Regions from separate parts of the Rhizobium rosettiformans genome, predicted to be linked through region 2. Evidence: riboswitches for the same ligand, from Rfam matches in the RefSeq annotation. Region 2 holds a riboswitch; the other holds the start of a gene.
The links. A riboswitch is a leader RNA that binds a small molecule or an ion and turns the genes downstream of it on or off. The one in region 2 is predicted to bind S-adenosylmethionine.

Region 1 (3,191 bases), 730 kb from region 2:
CGAGCGGGCAGCCGGAAGAATATTCGTAAGTGTCGCCGGGATCGAGGCGCGGCTGCTCGCCCACTACGCCCGGGCCGCTCACCTCATCCACCTGACCGTTCTGGTCGGTGATGTGCCAGTAGCGATGGGTCAACCGCACAGGTTTGCCCGAGTGATTGGATATCACGATCCGGTAACCCCAGACATAGCGACTGTCATCGGGGTCCGACTGTTCCTCGAGATAGTAAGGTTCGACCAGAACCTCTATGTCCCGTGTCAGCGCGCGATACATGCCTGGACCCTGAAAAGCTTGTCATCAACAGTGATAGAGATGGCGCTCATTGTGGCGGCAGCAAGGGCGACACACAAACACCGTGCCTTTTGAAGGGATAACGACGCAACTCCTTACGTCAAGGGCAATGCTCCAGCCGCAACGCCTGTCGCGGCTGAAATATTTGCGTTGCTGAGCGCGTGTCTGGCGCTCAGATGGCCTTGAGCGCCCGTGCGAAGTCGTCCAGCAGGTCCTGGGTATCCTCGATCCCGCAGGAGAAGCGAACCGTGCCCCCGGAGATGCCGAGTTCGGCGCGTGCTTCGTCGGTCAGGTTTTTGTGGGTCGTGGTTGCCGGATGGGTGATCAGGCTCTTTGCATCGCCGAGATTGTTGGAGATCTTGACGATCTCCATGGCGTTCTGCAGCTTGAATGCCGCTTCTTTGCCACCCTTCAGCTCGAAGCAGACCAGCGTCGAACCGCCCGTCATCTGCTTGGCGATGATGTCGGCCTGCGGATGGTCCTTGCGGCCTGGATAGATGACCTTGGCAACGGCACTCTGGTCCGCCAGGAAATCGGCAATCGCTGCCGCACTCGTCGTCTGCTGCTTCACCCGCAACGGCAGCGTTTCCATGCCCTTTAAGAGCGTCCAGGCATTGAACGGCGACATGGCAGGGCCGGTATGGCGGAAATAGTCGTGCAGGTTCTCGTTGATCCATTCCTTCGACGACAAGACGACGCCACCGAGGCAGCGGCCCTGACCGTCGATATGCTTGGTCGCCGAATAGACGACGACATGCGCGCCGAGTTCGAGCGGCTTCTGGAAGAGGGGGGTCGCAAAGACGTTGTCGACGATCAGCTTCGCGCCGATCTGATCGGCGAGCTTGGCGACGCCTGCGACGTCGATCACTTCGAGCGTCGGATTGGTCGGGCTTTCCAGGAACAGCACCTTGGTGTTCGGCCGGATCGCCGCTTCCCAGTTGGCAAGGTCACGACCATCGACCAGCGTGCATTCCACGCCGTAGCGGGGCGCCAGCGTCTCGACGACATAGCGGCAGGAGCCGAACAGGGCGCGTGCGGCCACGATATGGTCGCCGGCCTTGACCTGGCAGAGCACGGCAGCAGCAACGGCCGCCATGCCCGACGCCATCGCACGCGCATCCTCGGCGCCTTCCATCATGCACATGCGCTTTTCGAACATGTCATTGGTCGGGCTGCCATAGCGGGCGTAGATATAGCCGTCGTTCTCGCCCTTGAAGCGGGCTTCTGCCGCTTCCGAGCTTTCATAGACGAAGCCCTGGGTGAGGAAGATCGCTTCAGACGTCTCGCCATAAGGAGAGCGCAGCGTGCCGCCATGGACGAGGGTGGTGGCCGGGCGCCAGTTCTTGCTCATGCACGTGCCTTTCGAACACAAAAAAACCGGTCGCGTGAACGGACCGGTTTCGTAAACCCGGTCTATTTAGCCACTTGTTTAACGTGGCTGCAAGCCGACCGGCCAAATCACCACGGGATAAGGCTGCCTTACGCCTTCGTGGGCCTTGCGTCAATTGGTGGGCTTTGGTTTTGTCGGGCCCAAACAGGATTGAGATCATGACCTTGAAACCCGGGATTTTGTCCGATCGCGCGATCGGCGCCTTGTTCGGTGGCGGCCAGCTGAAGAGCGAGGTCATGCTCGACAAGGACCAGATCCAGCCGGCGAGCCTCGACCTGCGCTTGGGCGGCAAGGCGATCCGTGTGCGAGCCAGCTTCATGCCGGGGCGCGGCCACACCGTTGCCGAAAAGCTGGAGCGGCTCACCCTGCACGAGATCGATCTCGAAAACGGAGCGGTGCTCGAAACCGGCTGCGTCTACATCGTGCCCCTGATGGAGAGCCTCGATCTGCCCGCGGAGATCTCGGCGTCTGCCAATCCGAAGAGCTCGACCGGCCGCCTAGACATCTTCACCCGCGTAATGGTGGATTACGCCCAGGAATTCGACAAGGTGCCGGCCGGCTACAAGGGCCAGCTCTACCTCGAAATCTCGCCGCGCACCTTCCCAATCATCGTGCGTCGTGGATCGCGCCTGTCGCAGATCCGCTTCCGCACCGGACAGGCGCTGCTCGGCGAGGCCGAACTCTTCGACCTGCACAAGGCCGAGACGCTGGTTGCCAGCGACACGCCGAATGTCTCCGGTGGCGGGATTGCGCTGTCGATCGACCTGACTGGCTCCGGCCCGGACGGTCTGATTGGCTATCGCGGCAAGCACCACACCTCGGTCATCGACGTCGATCGGAAGGCTGCCCATGATGTGCTCGATTTCTGGGACCCGATCTACAGCCGCGGCCGCGGCGAGCTGATCCTCGATCCGGACGAGTTCTACATCCTGGTCTCGAACGAGGCCGTCCATGTCCCGCCGCTCTATGCCGCCGAGATGACGCCCTATGACCCCCTCGTCGGCGAATTCCGCGTGCACTATGCCGGCTTCTTCGATCCGGGCTTTGGCCATGCGCCGGCCGGTGGCTCAGGCAGTCGCGCGGTTCTGGAAGTCCGCAGTCACGAAGTGCCTTTCATTCTGGAACACGGCCAGGTCATCGGCCGTCTGGTCTATGAGCACATGCAGGAGAGCCCGGAGGGCCTCTACGGCACGGGGCTCGGCTCCAACTATCAGGCGCAGGGCTTGAAGCTGTCGAAACACTTCCGTTTGCCCTGAGGCAGGCGTCGCTGCCAGCGCTTGACACTGGCAGCGAACTGTTGGATTCCTCTCCCCGTCGCGGGTGTAGCTCAATGGTAGAGCAGCAGCTTCCCAAGCTGAATACGAGGGTTCGATTCCCTTCACCCGCTCCAGACTCTTCTCGCTATTTCCCCGCAAACTTCGCAAACGCTGCTAGCAGGTCGCCGAGCCGCTTTGCCGTCGCTTCGTCCGTCAGCTTGCCCTCGGCATCGAACAGCGTATGCGCCCGCGACAC
Region 2 (3,191 bases):
CGGAAGGTCTCAGGATCTGGGCCATGATCGAAACGCCCCGCGGTGTGCTCAACGCGGCAGCGATTGCCTCTTCGGGGCGAACCAGCGACAGCCGGCTCGACGCCTTCGTCGTTGGGCTGAACGACCTGCGCAAGGCGACCGGCATTCCGGCAGCCCCCGGACGCACCTACCTGGTTCCTTACCTGATGCAGGTCGTGCTCGCCGCTCGCGCCTATGGTCTCGACGTGATCGACAGCGTGTCGAACGATTTTCGCGACCTCGAAGCCTTCTCTGATGAAAGCGCTCAAGGGAGGGCCATGGGCTTCGACGGCAAGATGCTGATCCATCCGGCGCAGGTCGAACCCGCCAACCACCATTTCGGCCCTTCGGAGCCTGCCATCGCCGAGGCCCGTCTGGTGGTAGAGACCTTTTCCGACCTGGCCCATGCGGGCCTCAACGTCATCAACATCGATGGGCGCATGATCGAGCGGCTGCATGCCGAGGAGGCCGCCCGCCTCCTTGCCAAGGTCGACATGATCACCGCCAGAAAGGACAAGCCATGAAAGTCTATCGTTTCCTCACCGGCCCGGATGATTCGAGCTTCTGCCACCGCGTCACCGACGCGCTCAACAAGGGCTGGGAACTGCACGGATCGCCGAGCCACACCTTCAACGCCGCCGAGAACAAGCTGTATTGCGGCCAGGCCGTGGTGAAGACTGTGCATGGAAAGGAATACGATCCGTCGATGAAGCTCGGCGAGCAGTAAGGCGCTGCATCATGGGAGAGGGGCTCTAAGCTTGCGTCTCGATGCCCTCATGCTGAGGTGCCCGCGAGAATCGCGGGCCTCGAAGCACCCCTCTTATTCTTCAGTAACTGTGGCCTGGCCCTTCGAGGCCCGACGATGTCGGGCACCTCAGGGTGAGGGGATATGTCGATGTCAAAAACCCCAAGCCTCGCCGCCGGTCGGGATCGCTCCCTCCCGTTCGGGTGATGCTTGCCCTCGGGTTAAAGCCGAGGATCCGACGAGGCGCCAGAAGCACTCACCCTTGCGGGTGAGGTGGGCAAAGGCAGCGATTGCCTTCCCCATTGATTCGCATCCCCGACAGGGGTAAAAAGGCCACGTGTTCCGTGGTGATTTGGCCGGCCGGCTTGCAGCCACGTAAAATAAGTCGCTAAAGGGCCGAGGCGAGTTTGAAGACTTTCCGAGGACCGGTGGCGATATGAAAGCTGCCGGTATTTTTGTTTCCGCGGTCTGAAACCGCCGTGACAAGGAAAGTCGAGAGTAAGATGCCGATTAGGATCCCCGATACGCTGCCCGCCTTTGAGACCCTCGTGCATGAGGGCGTGCGGGTGATGACCGAAACCGTGGCCATCCGCCAGGACATTCGCCCGCTGCAGATCGGCCTGCTCAACCTCATGCCGAACAAGATCAAGACCGAGGTGCAGTTCGCCCGCCTGATCGGCGCCTCGCCGCTCCAGGTGGAACTGACGCTGGTGCGAGTCGGTGGCCACAAGGCCAAGAACACGCCGGAAGAGCATCTTCTTTCCTTCTACCAGACCTGGGACGAGGTGAAGGATCGCAAGTTCGACGGCTTCATCATCACCGGCGCACCGGTCGAGACTCTACCCTTCGAGGAGGTGACCTACTGGCCGGAACTGGAAGAGATCCTTGATTGGACCGAGACCAACGTGCATTCGACGATGAATGTCTGCTGGGGCGGCATGGCGGCGATCTATCACTTCCACAAGGTGCCGAAGCATGCCCTGAAGGAGAAGGCCTTCGGGGTCTATCGCCATCGCAATCTCGCGCCCTCCTCCGTTTATCTGAACGGCTTTTCCGATGATTTCCAGGTTCCGGTCTCCCGCTGGACGGAAGTCCGCCGGGAAGACATTGAGAAGGTGCCTGACCTGGAGATCCTGCTCGAATCCGACGAGATGGGTGTCTGCCTGGTGCAGGAGAAGCGGGCAAACCGGCTCTACATGTTCAACCATGTCGAATATGATTCGACCTCGCTGGGCGACGAGTATTTCCGTGACAAGTCGGCGGGGATCCCGATCAAGCTGCCGCACAATTATTTCCCGCATAATGACGACACGCTGACGCCGCTCAACCGCTGGCGCGGCCATGCGCATCTCCTGTTCGGCAACTGGATCAACGAGATATACCAGATGACGCCTTATGATCTGAACGAGATCGGCAAGGATCTGGCAGGCTGACAGCGGTACGGGAGCGGATTTTGCCAGGACAGGCGGGTTCCTCTGTGACAGGATGCCGCCGCCGATGAACCGAGCCATTTTCGTCCGATGTTCCTGCCGTTTTTTCTGCGCCTGAAAGAAGAGAAGGTTCCCGTGACCCTGCGGGAATACCTGGCTTTGCTCGAAGGCCTTGAGGCGGGGCTGGTCGACTTCGATCCCGAAGGTTTCTACTATCTCGCCCGCACCATCCTGGTGAAGGACGAGCGCTTCATCGACCGCTTCGACCGAGTGTTTTCCGAGGTTTTCGGCGGCATCCTGAGCGAGGGTGCTGCTGACGGTATCGGTCCCCAGGTGATCCCGGAAGACTGGCTGCGCAAGATCGCCGAAAAGCACCTCTCGGACGAGGACAAGAAGCTGATCGAAGCGCTCGGCGGCTTCGACAAGCTGATGGAAACGCTAAAAGAACGCCTCGCCGAGCAGAAGGAACGCCACCAGGGCGGCAACAAGTGGATCGGCACGGCCGGCACCTCACCCTTCGGCGCCCATGGCTACAATCCGGAAGGTGTGCGCATCGGCCAGGAGGAAAGCCGGCACCGCCGCGCGGTAAAAGTCTGGGACCAGCGCGAGTTCCGCAATCTCGACGACCGCGTCGAACTCGGCACCCGCAACATCAAGGTCGCGCTTCGACGGCTGCGCCGCTTTGTGCGCGAGGGAGCTCCGGAAGAACTGGATCTCTCCGGCACCATTCGCTCGACCGCAGAGCACGGATATCTCGACGTGAAGACCCAACCCGAACGACGCAATGCCGTGAAGTTGCTGATGTTCTTCGATATCGGCGGCTCGATGGACGACCATGTGCGCGAGGTCGAGGAGCTGTTTTCGGCGGCACGCTCAGAATTTCGCCATATGGAATATTTCTACTTCCACAACTGCCCCTATGAACGCGTCTGGAAGGACAATCAGCGCCGCCATGCCGATACCATTCCGACATCCGACGTCATCAGAACCTTCGGCGC

Region 1: linked by a shared signal. The riboswitch ahead of D4A92_RS09090 (O-succinylhomoserine sulfhydrylase) and the one ahead of metA (homoserine O-acetyltransferase MetA) in region 2 are both predicted to bind S-adenosylmethionine.

Annotation. Positions count from the first base shown of each region.
Region 1 covers NZ_CP032405.1:1,896,553-1,899,743, forward strand. The annotation lists gene apaG (Co2+/Mg2+ efflux protein ApaG) at 1-271, opposite strand, end outside; gene D4A92_RS09090 (O-succinylhomoserine sulfhydrylase) at 462-1,640, opposite strand; SAM riboswitch at 1,686-1,764, opposite strand; gene D4A92_RS09095 (2'-deoxycytidine 5'-triphosphate deaminase) at 1,838-2,935, shown strand; tRNA gene D4A92_RS09100 (tRNA-Gly) at 2,996-3,069, shown strand; gene D4A92_RS09105 (NADPH-dependent FMN reductase) at 3,081-3,191, opposite strand, start outside.
Region 2 covers NZ_CP032405.1:1,165,470-1,168,660, forward strand. The annotation lists gene D4A92_RS05570 (HpcH/HpaI aldolase/citrate lyase family protein) at 1-542, shown strand, start outside; gene D4A92_RS05575 (DUF1737 domain-containing protein) at 539-745, shown strand; SAM riboswitch at 1,098-1,175, shown strand; gene metA (homoserine O-acetyltransferase MetA) at 1,267-2,196, shown strand; gene D4A92_RS05585 (vWA domain-containing protein) at 2,284-3,191, shown strand, end outside.